3 regions of the Pseudarthrobacter equi genome follow, and region 1 is predicted to be linked to each of the others. Evidence: riboswitches for the same ligand, from Rfam matches in the RefSeq annotation. Region 1 holds a riboswitch; each other region holds the start of a gene.
The links. A riboswitch is a leader RNA that binds a small molecule or an ion and turns the genes downstream of it on or off. The one in region 1 is predicted to bind cyclic di-AMP.

Region 2: another riboswitch for cyclic di-AMP. It lies ahead of BLT71_RS05995 (C40 family peptidase); the one in region 1 lies ahead of BLT71_RS12105 (C40 family peptidase).
Region 3: another riboswitch for cyclic di-AMP. It lies ahead of BLT71_RS20320 (aggregation-promoting factor C-terminal-like domain-containing protein); the one in region 1 lies ahead of BLT71_RS12105 (C40 family peptidase).

The regions. Positions count from the first base shown of each region.
Region 1 covers NZ_LT629779.1:2,691,718-2,696,023, forward strand. The annotation lists gene BLT71_RS12095 (aggregation-promoting factor C-terminal-like domain-containing protein) at 1-1,047, opposite strand, end outside; gene BLT71_RS12100 (hypothetical protein) at 1,148-2,116, shown strand; cyclic di-AMP (ydaO/yuaA leader) riboswitch at 2,302-2,474, shown strand; gene BLT71_RS12105 (C40 family peptidase) at 2,478-3,323, shown strand; gene BLT71_RS12110 (protein adenylyltransferase SelO) at 3,423-4,306, opposite strand, start outside.
Region 2 covers NZ_LT629779.1:1,314,420-1,318,725, forward strand. The annotation lists gene BLT71_RS05985 (metal-dependent transcriptional regulator) at 1-586, shown strand, start outside; cyclic di-AMP (ydaO/yuaA leader) riboswitch at 728-946, shown strand; gene BLT71_RS05990 (M23 family metallopeptidase) at 957-1,787, shown strand; cyclic di-AMP (ydaO/yuaA leader) riboswitch at 1,916-2,097, shown strand; partial or broken gene BLT71_RS05995 (C40 family peptidase) at 2,168-2,854, shown strand; gene BLT71_RS06000 (NlpC/P60 family protein) at 3,012-3,785, shown strand; gene BLT71_RS06005 (HNH endonuclease) at 4,030-4,306, shown strand, end outside.
Region 3 covers NZ_LT629779.1:1,136,301-1,140,606, forward strand. The annotation lists gene BLT71_RS05180 (phosphatase PAP2 family protein) at 1-68, shown strand, start outside; gene upp (uracil phosphoribosyltransferase) at 167-802, shown strand; gene BLT71_RS05190 (VOC family protein) at 861-1,229, shown strand; gene BLT71_RS20320 (aggregation-promoting factor C-terminal-like domain-containing protein) at 1,432-2,157, opposite strand; cyclic di-AMP (ydaO/yuaA leader) riboswitch at 2,161-2,317, opposite strand; gene BLT71_RS05205 (sensor histidine kinase) at 2,451-3,944, opposite strand; gene BLT71_RS05210 (response regulator transcription factor) at 3,951-4,306, opposite strand, start outside.

The sequences.
Region 1 (4,306 bases):
CTTCGCTCCGGCAGGATCGTTGACGGCACCACCGGGAACGGAGGGTACGACGACGGGCGGCGGCACCGGCTGGGCCGGCGGCGGGGGCGCCGGGGCCGGGTTCGCCGGAGCGGGCTTCACCGGATCCGGGTTCGCCGGCGCGGGACCGGCAACTCCCGGCGGCGCCGCGGCCGCGGGCGGTGGTACCTCCACGCGGGCGTCTGCTGCGGTTTTCGCTGCCCGGTCCGAGTCCCGTTGGGCCTGTTCCCGGGCGGCGGCCCGCTTGGCTGCCTGCGAGGCTTCATAAGCGGCGAGGGCGGCCTGGCCCTGCCGGAACTCCCCCTCAACGGCCGCGGTTATTCCCTTGAGTGAGGCCAGCTGTGCAGTGAGTTCACCGCCGTGCTGCTGCTCTTCACTGATGTGGCGGGCTACGGCGTCCTGCGCCGATCTGGCCCCGGCAAGCCTGGTCCCGGCCTCCTTGGCCAGGTTTTCCCGTTCGGAGCGTGCAGCTTTCTCCTGTTCACCCAGGGACGATGCCACCTTCGCGGCGGACGCCGCGCGGTCCACCAGGCCGGCCGTCTTCGCGCCCACCAGCTCCACCATGTTGAGTCCGTGGACGCTGCCGGACTCAAGGGCGTCCAGGGCCATGAAGAATCCGGCCGTGGTTGAACCCATCTTGTACGACTGCACGGCAAGGGCGCCGATCTCCCTGCGGTGCTGCTGCAGTTCCCCGTTGGCTGCTGCGGACTGCGCCGCCAGGGCTTCGACCCGGCTGTTGGCTGCGGTGAGTGCCGCTTCGGCAGTGGCGTACTCCGCTGCAGCCGTCACGGCCGCGCCGCCAAGCGTTTCTGCATCCGCCTGCAAACCGGCGAGGAGGCTGCCGATCCGGGTGATCCCGGCCGCTGTTCCCGCTTCAGACTCCCTGGCCTGCCGGACGTCTTCCCAGGAGGGGTATCCCTCCGGCGGGAGGTCCGCGGCCGACGCCGGAACCAGGGCCGCGCCCAGCAGGGTAAACACCAGAAGTCCGCCGAGCACCGCGGACTTCAGTTTGGTAACGAACTGGGACATAGTCCCGTAGCCTACGGGCTCAACCACAGGTTGAGGGTTTACAGCTGTGGATTGTTATCCAGCAGAGACGGAAGCCGCGCCACAGCCCTAGACTGTGCCCATGGCCGGCGCCAGCACACCACGCACCACAGCAATCCGCCGCGGCCCCGCCTCCGCACGGACAGCAAGACCGGAAACCGGCGACCGCGTGCTGCCATTCCTGACCGCGGCAGTACTGGCGGTATCAGCCTGCAGCCCGCAGCCGCCCACCCCTGCAGCGTCCCCCGCTGCCGCCGCCCCCGGACCGGTCACCATCGAGGTAAACCAGTCCCGCGACCAGTACGGGCAGCACGCCATCCTGCTCCAGCTCACCAACACCACGGACGTTCTCCTCACAGTGGACCTGGCGCGCGTCACTTCCCCGCTGTTCAACGGGGACATCGCGTGGACCCCACAAGCTGGCAGCCTGGAGCTTCCGCCGCACCAGCCCAAAAGCGTGCCCGCACAGCTTCCACCCCCCGCCTGCGCCGACCTGGCAACGGCATCGCCGCAGGCCAGCGCCACGGTTTCCTTCGCTGCAGCCGGACAGCAGCCGGCAGCCCTTAGCCTTCCGGCGCCGGATCCCTTCGGCGTGCTGCCGCGCAACAACAGCGAGCTTTGCCTGGCCGCCGACGCCGCGAAGGTGGCCGGACTGGCCCTGGACCCGCACCTTGAGGTGGCGGCGGACGGCCGCACCGCCGTCGTCCTCCTTCGCATCAGCCCCCAGCCGACGGCCCCCGGAGGGACTCCGCCCCTCACGCTGCACAGCGTGGGCGGCACTCCCCTGCTGGCGGAGGCCGGGCCCGAGTCCGGGGCTGAGCCGTGGCCGCGGAACGTGACGGTCCGGACGGGGGAAACCGGCACTGCCCTGGCCCTGCGGGTGCGCCCCGCCCGGTGCGATCCGCACGCCGTGGCGGAAGACAAAGTGGGCACCCTGCTGCCCCTCACCGTTACGGTCGGGACCCGGGAAGGCGTCCTGAAAGTGGCCGCCGGCGGGCCGTTGCGTGCGCAACTTTATGACTTTGTTACGCAGGCCTGCCAGACCGGCTAGGCACCGGGCATCATCCGAGGTCACCGCGGCGTTCCGGGCCGCCATCCGGCCGATGGCTTCATCCGAGAGGTCCGCCTCGTATGTTATCCAAATGTGACAATCGGGTGAACGTCGGGTTATGGTCATACACGTGTCCCTCCCAAGCGGGACATTCCCCTCAGCTTGCCGAGCCCTGCCGCTGAACCGGGATTCAATCGCTTTCCAGCTGGCAGGGACGGGGGAACCAAGTTTCCGCGGCTTCACCGAAGCCTTGGGGTTAAGTCGATATCGCCTTCCGTCCCTGACGAAGTGCGTTACCGGCCGGGTATCTCCAGCCCGAACCCGACAGCTCACCCCGCAGGCATGGGAGAGGCGATCAACCGTGTCAAAAAATTTCACCACCGCCCGTCACCGCGCTACTCCGGCCGGCTCCATCGCGCTGCAGGGTTTGGCCGTGACGGCCAAGGCCCAGGCCCGGACCTTTGGACGCCCGGCACTCGCAGTAGCCGCAGCATCGGGCATTGCGTTCGGCGTCGGAGCTCCGGCACATGCAGGCGTGACCGGCCCGGACAGCACCGAAACCACTAACGTCCAGGCATACTCGGCTCCTGCCGCGCCCGTAGCCGCTGCCCCTGCAGCCGCTGCCGGCAACGTCCACACGGTTGCTTCCGGTGACACCCTCGGCGCCATTGCGTCCGCCTACGGGGTTGGCCTGAACGACGTCCTGGCAGCCAACGGCCTCGACGTTTCCTCGATCATCTACCCCGGTGACCAGATTGCCATTCCCGGCGCCGGCTACGCAGCACCGGCCGCTCCGGCCGTTGCTCCGGCAGCGGCACCGGTCCAGACCGCAAGCACTGCTCCCGCCAACACCGGCATGAACCTCGGCTACGCCTCGGCAACGCCTGCGGCCACCGGCTCGGGCACCGGCGCTGCCATCCTCGCCAACGCTTACGGCCAGGTCGGCGTCACCCAGGACTGCACCGCCATGGTGGAGAAGGCCCTGCGCGCCGTCGGCAAGTCCGTCGGAGACCTGGCTCCCGGCCAGTTCTTCCAGTACGGCACCGTGGTGGGCACCCCCGCCCCCGGTGACCTCGTCATCTCCGCCGGCCACGTCGGCGTGTACGCCGGTGACGGCCAGATGGTCAGCGGCGGCGTCAACGGCAGCCAGACCCAGGTGCACTCCGTCAGCTGGGTTGGTGCAGCCTCCTACGTACGGGTCGCATAGCCTGCTGGGCAGGTAGCTTCCAGCGCATAGAGCTGCAAAAAGGGCGGTAGCCGGGACATCCCGGCTGCCGCCCTTTTTACTGCGTAACCAAACTCAGGCTCAGGTGCCGCAGAAGGTCATGTACGTCCCGAAGTCCTCCGGGGCGCCCTCGGCGTACCGCTCCATGCCGGGGCGTTCGCTGTACGGCGCCGTCACCGCTTCCAGCAGCCCGTGCAGTGGATCCAGGTCCCCGCCGGTAGCCGCGGCCAGCGCCTCTTCGACGAGGTGGTTCCGCGGAATGTACGCGGGATTGGTGCGGTCCATCAGCCCGGCATCCGGCCCCAGCTTCTGCCAGCGTTCGGCCCAGGCATCGTACGCAGCCAGGTCCATGACCATCCCGCGGACAGGCCGGCTGTCACCCCGGGCGGCCTTGGCCAGGTTCCTGAAGAAGAGCGTGTAGTCCACCGGGCCGTCCTTGAGGATGCCGGTGACGCCGTCCACCAGGTCAGAGACCTCCTCGGCTGCCGCCGTATCCGGCTTCCCCGCAGCCAGGCCCAGCTTGGTGGCCATGCCGCCAAACCACGCCGCACTGTAATACCGCCGGAACCCGCCCAGCGCCTCCACGGCCACCGGAACCGCCGCCTTTTGGTCTTCGTCGATGAGCGGCAGCATGGCTTCGGCGAGGCGGGCCAGGTTCCATTCGGCCATGACCGGCTGGTTGGCGTACGCATACCGGCCGCCGACGTCGATGGAGCTGTACACGGCGGCCGGGTTGAACGCGTCCATAAAGGCACAGGGGCCGTAATCGATCGTTTCGCCGGAGATGGTCATGTTGTCTGTATTCATCACACCGTGGACGAACCCCACCAGCATCCACTGCGCCACGAGCGAGGCCTGCGAAGCCACCACGGCCCGGTACAGGGCGAGGTAGGGGTTCTCCTCCGCCGCGGCGTCCGGATAGTGGCGGCTGATGGCATGGTCCGCCAGCCGGCGCAGGAGCTCGG
Region 2 (4,306 bases), 1.4 Mb from region 1:
GGGCCCTACCGTGTCCCAGACCATCGGCCGGATGGAGCGTGACGGCCTGGTGGTGGTGTCCGGCGACCGACACCTGGAGCTCACCGAGGTGGGCCGCAAACGTGCCACGGAGGTCATGCGCAAGCACCGCCTTGCGGAACGGCTCCTGGCTGATGTCATCGGCCTGGACTGGGCCTACGTCCACGACGAAGCGTGCCGCTGGGAGCATGTGATGAGTGAGCGCGTTGAGCGCCGGATCTACGAACTGCTCAACCACCCCACCGAATCGCCCTACGGAAACCCGATTCCCGGACTGGCCGCACTGGGTGGCCACCCGGACCTGTCCTTGTCCGACGGTGCGATCAGCCTTCTTGAGGCCATGAAGACGTACGGCCCCGCCTCTGCCGTGACCATCAGCCGGTTGGCTGAACCCATCCAGGTGGAACCCGAACTCCTGTCCCAGCTCGACGAAGGCGGCATCCGCCCCGGAGCGGCGGTATCGCTGGAGCGTGTGGGGGACTACATTTCGGTCCGTGTTCCGGGCATTGAAGGCGCCCTGGAACTGCCTCCCGAAGTGGCTGCCCACGTATTCGTAGCCGTCAACTGACACCGTAAAATCCCTGCTTTTACCCCGTGGGAGCTGGATCACGCAAAAATAACGGAATTGTTACTAAGGGACTTAAGCCCCTATAGTTGAACGAAAGCGTTGATACTTAAGCGTTACCTGATCTGGAGCCGAGCTCTGCCAGCGGATCAGGAGCACCAAGTCATAACTGGCAGAGGCGGGGGAACCACAACTGGCAGCGGGGGACTGCCTTGGGGTGAAGTCCGTCAGCAGCAAGCCTCTTCCAGTGAAGGAACCTTCCGGGGATTTCTCTGTGCCGCAGCTTGCTTACGGCGGACCGGGTCTGTGAACTCTCTGACCCGAATCCGACAGCTAACTTCGCAGGCTATCCAGAGAGGAACCCTTCTTGACCATGCAGACCCCCCGGGGCCGCCGCCGCGCGGCGGGCCCCGCTGCTACGCCGCGTGCTGTCGAAGCCGTCCAGGCTGCCGAGACCTCGCGCCCCCGCGATCTCCACCGTGACGCGCGCCGCCGTCGGGGTCCGTTCCGCCAGATAACGGAATTCGCCTCGGCCAGCGGTATCGGCCAGAAGGCCGGCATCGCGCTTGCCGCCACCGGCCTGGTGCTTACCGTTACCGTCCCCGTGACCAGTCCCGTCATGGCAACTGACGCCAGCGGAACCGGTGCCGTTGCCGCCTCATCTGTGACGCCACAGCCCGCGATTTCCGCGGAAGCAGGCGCCCAGATCGACTTCAGCCGCTCCGCCGTGGTCACCCAGGCGGACCCTGACGGCAAGCTCAAGCAGCTGCTCAGCGCCCAGTCCGCAGGATCGGTCTCCCGGGCTGCATCCGCCGGTACCCTGGGGGCCCCGCTGGCCACCATGACCACGGCGTCGCCGTTCGGCTACCGCGTCAGCCCCATCACCGGCGGCACCGGCGACTTTCACCGCGGGCAGGACTATGTTGCCCAGTGCGGTACCTCCGTGATGGCTGCCGCCACCGGAACCGTGACTTTTGTGGGCTGGCACCAGTACGGCGGCGGCAACAGGGTGGTGGTGGACCACGGCAACGGCCTGGAGACCACCTACAACCACCTGTCGTCGTTCAACGTGAAGGAGGGCCAAACCGTCTCCCGGGGCGACGTCATTGCCCTCAGCGGGACCACCGGCGCCTCCACGGGCTGCCACCTCCACTTTGAAGTCCAGGTCAACGGTGAGGTCGTCGACCCCACCGGCTGGCTCTAGCCAAATGATGGTGGACTCTCGAATGGCCGTGACCCGCCGTGACCTGAATGTGACATTCAAACAAAACTGCTGTACCGTCTAAATCGCGTCAACTTTTCCGAAGTTGACGCTCTTGAGTGGATTGCCTAACTCTGCCACCGCTCAAGGTCCGTTCGCATTTCATCGTCTGGCAGGGGCGGGGGAACCAATTTTGGCCTTCTTGTTTCGAAGGCCTTGGGGTTAAGTCACGAAAGCTTCCTTGGAAGCCGTGTGGCCGGGTGACTCCCATCCGAATCCGACAGCTCACCTCGCAGGCATTGGGAGAGGCTACCTTCGTGTCTTCACGCCATAATGCTGCGCGCCACCGTGCGCAAACGGTTCGTACCAACCCTTTGGGCGCCGTGTCCAAGGCTGTAAGTGCCAATGCCGGGACAGTGGGTCGCCAGGCTGCAGTAGTTGCAGCCGCTTCCGGCCTCGTCCTGGCTATGGGCCTGCCGGCCGTCGCGGACACCACCGCGGGCGTCTCGGCATCCACCGAGTCGGGTTCGGCCCAGACCGCCCTGGCTGTCACCGCGGCACCTACCGCCACTGTTTCCTTCGAGCGCCCGGTCATCAAGACCACTGCTGCTCCGAAGCCGGAGCCGGTACGCACCCAGTCCACTGCGTCAGCAGCACGGGATGCCGGCAACGCCGTCACCGCAGCCGCTGGCTCAACCGAAGCTGCTTCCGAGAAGCTCGCGGAAACAGTTTCCTCCGCTGCCACCTCGGGCATCGCGGCCATCGCGTAGACCGGCATTGGCCACCCGTACGTGTGGGGCGGCACCAGCCCCAACGGCTGGGACTGCTCCGGATTCACCCAGTGGGTCTACGCCCAGGCCGGCATCAGCATCCCGCGCGTCAATGCCTGGAACGCCATGAAGCCCACCTCCACCCCCCAGCCTGGCGATCTCGTCATGCAGAACGGCGGCGCACACGTTGGCATCTACGTCGGCAACGGCATGATGATCAGCGCGCTCAACCCGTCCCAGGGCACCCTTCTTCACGCGGTTGCCGCCACGGGAACCTCCTCGTTCTACACCATGAACTAGTTTCTGGGGCCCCAGGCCCCAGAAACTTTTTCTTTGCCCCCGCTTTTCGCTAAATCACACATCCCCGTTCGGGACGCGCCGACGTACCCCCAAGATGCCGGCGCGTCCAAAACCCCCGTGTTGCCTACAGGCCCGGGGATAACGAAAGAGAGAACTGATGACGACTCGTGCTACCGCACGGCATCGCGCCGAAGTCACCAAGACCAACTCAATCGCCATTATCGCCAAGGCTGTTGGCGGCAACGCCGGCGGCGTTGGGCGCCAGGCAGCGGTTATCGCCGCAGCCTCGGGCCTGGTCCTGACCAGCGGCATCGCCGCAAACGCAGCTGACACCAACGTCCAGCGCGACTCCGCTCCTGCATCCGCTTTTGAAGTTGGAACAGCTGTGGAAGCCCCGATCTCCGCGGCTTCCACCATCAACATCTCCTTCGAGAAGCCGGCCGTCAGTACCAGCCCGGCTCCGGTGGTTGAGGCAGAGCCCGAGGTTGAGGTCCAGGAAGCCGCTCCGGCTGCCCAGACACCCGCAACGCAGACCGCTGCAGCGCCGAAGGTCACCGCTACCGTCACGGCGCAGCCCGCATCTGCTCCCCAGGCATCTGCCAGCGGCAAGGGCGCAGCAATCCTGTCCGCAGCGTACGCCCAGCTCGGCGTCAACCAGGACTGCACCATGCTCGTCACCAACTCGCTGGCTGCCGTGGGCATCAACTTCCACGACTGGCCCGCTGGCTACCTCTCCCTGGGCCGCACCGTGAGCGCTGCCGAGGCCCAGCCCGGCGACCTGATCTACTACGCCGACGGCGGCGCCGGCATGGCCCACATCGCTGTTTACGCCGGCAACGGCCAGGCAGTGCACGGCGGCTACAACGGCAACCAGACCGTGGTCTTCAGCGCAAACGTCGGTTCCGGACCGGTCTTCATCCGCGTCAACTGATTCCCCCCGACAGGGCCGGTACGGCCGCCCTTCGGATAAAAGGACCCCTGCCCACGCGGCAGGGGTCCTTTGCCGTTAACGGGCGGTGCGCTCCGGACGCCCTTCCCTGACGATACTTGTGTGCCGTGATTAGCTGATCCTGCATTTCTTTGTTTACTCTTGTGGTGTCGATCCATAGCCCGGACATGCCGAGGGCAGCCGGCCCTCGTGCCCCTGACGGGTGCGGCCGTGAAGAGGTACGTGCATGCGCACTCTCGTTCTGAATGCTGGATATGAACCGCTGGCGGTTATTACTTTCCGCCGGGCGCTGGTGCTTGTGCTCACGGGCAAGGCAAGCGTGGTAGCGGAGGGCGATGATCCCGTGGTGGGTCCGCAGGAAATCCTGGGCCGCCCCTCCGTGATTCTCCTCAACCGTTACATCCGGCCCAGATACAACCATGCCACCGCCGTCAGCCGGCGCGGCGTCCTGAGGCGGGATGGGCACAAGTGTGCGTACTGCGGAAAAGCGGCGCACACGATCG
Region 3 (4,306 bases), 1.6 Mb from region 1:
CGGACCACGACGGCGGCACGCACGGCCGCGGAACGGACCACGACGGCGGCACGCACCCCCGAGGGTAGGTTCACGACGCCGGGACGCACCCCGGCGGGCGGGTCACGCGCCAAGAGCCCAAGCCAGGAACTCCGGCAGGGACAGCGCCGGATGATAGTTTTGAGCAATGCGCACTCTCGTTGTGGACCACCCGCTGGTCGCCCATAAGCTCACTGTCCTCCGGGATAAGAACACCCCTTCGCCCGTGTTCCGGCAGCTGACCGAAGAGCTGGTGACACTGCTGGCGTACGAGGCCACGCGAGAGGTCCGCACCGAACCCGTCACTATCGAGACGCCGGTCAGCACCACTTTGGGCACGGCCTTCACCAAGCCCACGCCGTTGGTGGTCCCCATCCTGCGCGCCGGCCTCGGCATGCTGGAGGGTATGACCAAGCTGGTCCCCACCGCAGAAGTGGGTTTCCTGGGCATGGCCCGCGACGAGGAAACCCTGGATATCATCACCTATGCCGAGCGGCTGCCCGAGGACCTTACCGGCCGGCAGGTCTTCGTCCTGGACCCCATGCTTGCCACGGGCGGAACGCTGCGCGAGGCCATCAAGTTCCTGTTCAAGCGCGGGGCCTCGGACGTCACGTGCATCTGCCTCCTTGCGGCCCCGGAGGGCCTGGCCAAGCTGGAGGAGGAACTGGGCGAAGCGAACGTGCACATCGTCCTCGCCTCGATTGACGAGAAGCTGAACGAAAAGTCCTACATCGTTCCGGGCCTTGGGGATGCGGGAGACCGCCTGTACGGCATCGCCGGCTAACCGCATTGACCGGGCGGAAGGCCTTCCGCAATATGGGGTCCGGCCGTAGCCTGTGGCAATGGACTGGAAACTTGAACTCGTGTTTGTCCCGGTGTCCGATGTGGACCGCGCCAAGGATTTCTACGTTAACAAGGTTGGTTTCAACGCCGACTTCGACGAACGTCCGTCGGAGTCCATCCGCTTCGTGCAGCTGACCCCGCCTGGCTCAGCATGTTCCATCTGCATCGGTGAAGGCCTCACGGACGCTCCTCCGGGTACAGGCTCCAACCTCCAGCTGGTGGTCAGTGACATCCAGGCCGCCCACGACCACCTGAAGAACAACGGCGTGGACGTCAGCGATGTGGATGTCCAGGACTGGGGTCATTTCGTGTACTTCGCAGACCTCGACGGCAACCGCTGGGCCGTCCAGTACATCCCGGGACGGTAACGGCACGTCCCGGCCCCCGGACCACGACGCCTTCGCGGTATTTCGCCGCCACGGCGAAGCAGGTGCCGATCCGCTCGGCGGCCGGAGGGTCAACTCCAAAAACTGCTACCTCGCACGCATGGCTGCGGAGACGACGACGGCCGCCGCTGAACCGGGAAGGTTCGGCGGCGGCCGGTCGGAAGGCCTCAGCCAGTGAGGGTTTTTAGTACCAGTTGTGACCGAGGTGGAAGTTCAGGGCGCCACACGGGGACTGGTAGCGCTCCTTGATGTAGTTCAGGCCCCAGTTGATCTGGGTACGGTAGTTGGTCATGTAATCGGGGCCGGAGCTCGCCATCTTCTCGGCGGGCAGGGACTGGACGATGCCGTAGGCGCCGCTGCTGGCGTTGGTGGCGGTGGTGGTCCAGTCGGATTCCTTGGTCCACAGGGTGACCAGGCACTGCATCTGGTCCTGGGCCCACCCGTAGCTGGCCAGCTGGCCGGACGCGTAAGCCTGTGCGCCGGCCGGATCGTTGACGGCGACGACGGGGGCGGGCTCGGGAGCGGGAGCCGGAGCAGCCTCCGGTGCGGGGGCCGGGGCCGGTGCGGGCGCTGCGGCCGGGGCAGGTTCGGCCGCGGGTGCGGGGGCCGGTGCCGCTTCCTGGGGCTGAACCTTGAGCTCGGCGGGCGCCGACGCGGCCGGGTTCGAGCGGATTTCGCTCTTCTCGATGCTCATCTGGGAATCGGCGGCAGCGGGGGACTCTGAGCCGGTGGCCGCCACGCGGGACATGGCATCCGTGGCCTGGCCCGCGGCGCCTACGCCCACCAGCATCGCTGCGGACACTGCGAGGACCGCGGCGCGCTTGCCGAAGGAAGACTTCTTACGGGTTTCAGGCTGCGCGCTGTGGCTCGGAGCCGATTTTGGGCGCGGTTTTACCGTGAATTTAGACATGTTTAGTTCGCCTCTCACACCTGCGGAGTTAGCTGTCGGGTTCGGATGAGGGCATCCGGCCGCACGGCAAATACACGTGCTGGCTTAACCCCAAGGGCAGTACTGCGTTGCCCGGGACGTGGGTCCCCCGCCTCTGCCTCAGTTCAAGCGAAATCCGGGAAGTGGCAGAGCTTGGCGTCATCCGGATATGCGGCCCGAACGGGAACCGCACCATATCGACGGTACAGGAGAGCGGCGCTTAAGTCACATTTAGGTAACAGACATCACGACGACGGCGCGTCGCCTTGGCGAATTCAGGCTACAGTCGGGAGCCGGAGCGCGAACTCCGTCATCCCCGGCCGTGATGTGACCGTTACCCGGCCTCCGTGGGCTTCCACGATGGACTGGACGATGGACAGGCCCAGCCCGCTGGTGCCCTCTGCAACGGCCGCGCCGGCCTGGTCGCCGCTGCCCTTGCGGGCTGCGTCTGCGCGGGCGAAGCGTGAAAAGACGTGGTCCACGAAGTCCGCCGGTATGCCCCCGCCGTCGTCCGTGACCGTCACGACGGCGGCGCCGTCCGGAGCCGTGCCGACGCCGGCCACCACGGTGGTTCCGGCAGGGGTGTGTTTCCGGGCGTTGGACAGCAGGTTCATGAGCACCTGCCGCAGCTGCGCGCCGTCCCCGTTCACCAGCACCGGCTCCGCGGGAAGATCGAGCCGCCAGGTGTGGCTGGGGGCCATGACCTTTTCGTCGTTGACGCTTTCCACCACCAGCTGCGTCAGGTCCACCTCGGCCAGCTTGAGCGGCTGGCCCTCATCCAGCCGCGCCAGGAGCAGCAGGTCCTCCACCAGTGCCGTCATCCGCTCGGACTGGCTCTGTACCCGGGCCAGTGATTTCTGACCGTCGGGAGTGAAGTCCTCCGTCATCCGCATCAGCTCGGTGTAGCCGCGGATGGCGGTCAATGGGGTGCGGAGCTCATGCGAGGCGTCCGCCACGAACTGGCGCACCTTGGTTTCGCTCTTCTGCCGGGCTTCCAGGGCGCTGGCCACGTTGTCCAGCATGAGGTTCAGCGCATGCCCCACACTGCCCACTTCGGTGCCCGGGTTGGAGTTCGACGGCGGCACGCGGACGGCGAGCGCCACCTCGCCGGCGTCCAGGGGCAGTTCCGACACCCTGGTGGCAACCTCGGAGAGCTGTTCCAGCGGTTTCATGGTGCGGCGGATCAGCACCGTCCCCACCAGGCCGATCAGCAGCAGTCCGCCCAGCGAGACGAACACGAAGGTCCACACGAGGGACCTGAGGGTACTTTCCTTGGCGGCCAGGGGGAGTCCCGTGACCAGGATGTCACCGGAGCTTGTCTGGACCGCGATCAGCCGATAATCACCGCTGGACATCGAACGGTCCACGGGCCTTGAGTTGGCATCGAGCGCAAGGAGCGTCTCCTTGTCCTCTGTGGACAGGGGCTGGCGGGTGGTGTCCGAGGCGAGGAAGCCGCCGGAACTAACCTGGCTGTTGCGGATGCTCGCGTTGACGGTGCCGATTCTTTGGCCCCGGGCGTCCAGGGGATCCCGTCCGTTAAAGCCGCCAAAGGGCGGGCGGCCCGGGTTGTCGGCGAGGTTGGCGGCCTGGCTGAGCTGGTCATCAAGCTGCCGGGTCAGGAAGGCGTCCATCGATGCGTAGCTCACGATGCCAACGGCACCGCAGATGGCGATGAGCAGGGCCATGGCCAGGGCGATCAGGCGGGTACGCAGGTGCCAGGTTGCGGGCCTGAGCCAACTCCGGGTGTAGGAAGCGTCTGAAGGGGCCATGGCGAGCTAGTCCGCCGGCTTGATGACGTAACCGGCCCCGCGGACGGTGTGGATCATGGGCGGATGGACGGCGTCGATCTTCTTGCGCAGGTAGGAGATGTAGAGCTCGACGATGTTGGCCTGGCCGCCGAAGTCGTAGTCCCACACCCTGTCAAGGATCTGTGCCTTGCTGATGACCCGCTTGGGGTTTTCCATGAGGTAGCGGAGCAGTTCGAACTGGGTGGCCGTCAGCTGCACGTCATCCCCGGCGCGGGTGACTTCCCGGGTGTCGACGTTGAGCACCAGGTCGCCAACCACCAGTTCGGCAGTGTCCATGGCGGCGACGCCTGAACGCTGGACCAGCCGGTGCAGGCGGAGGATGA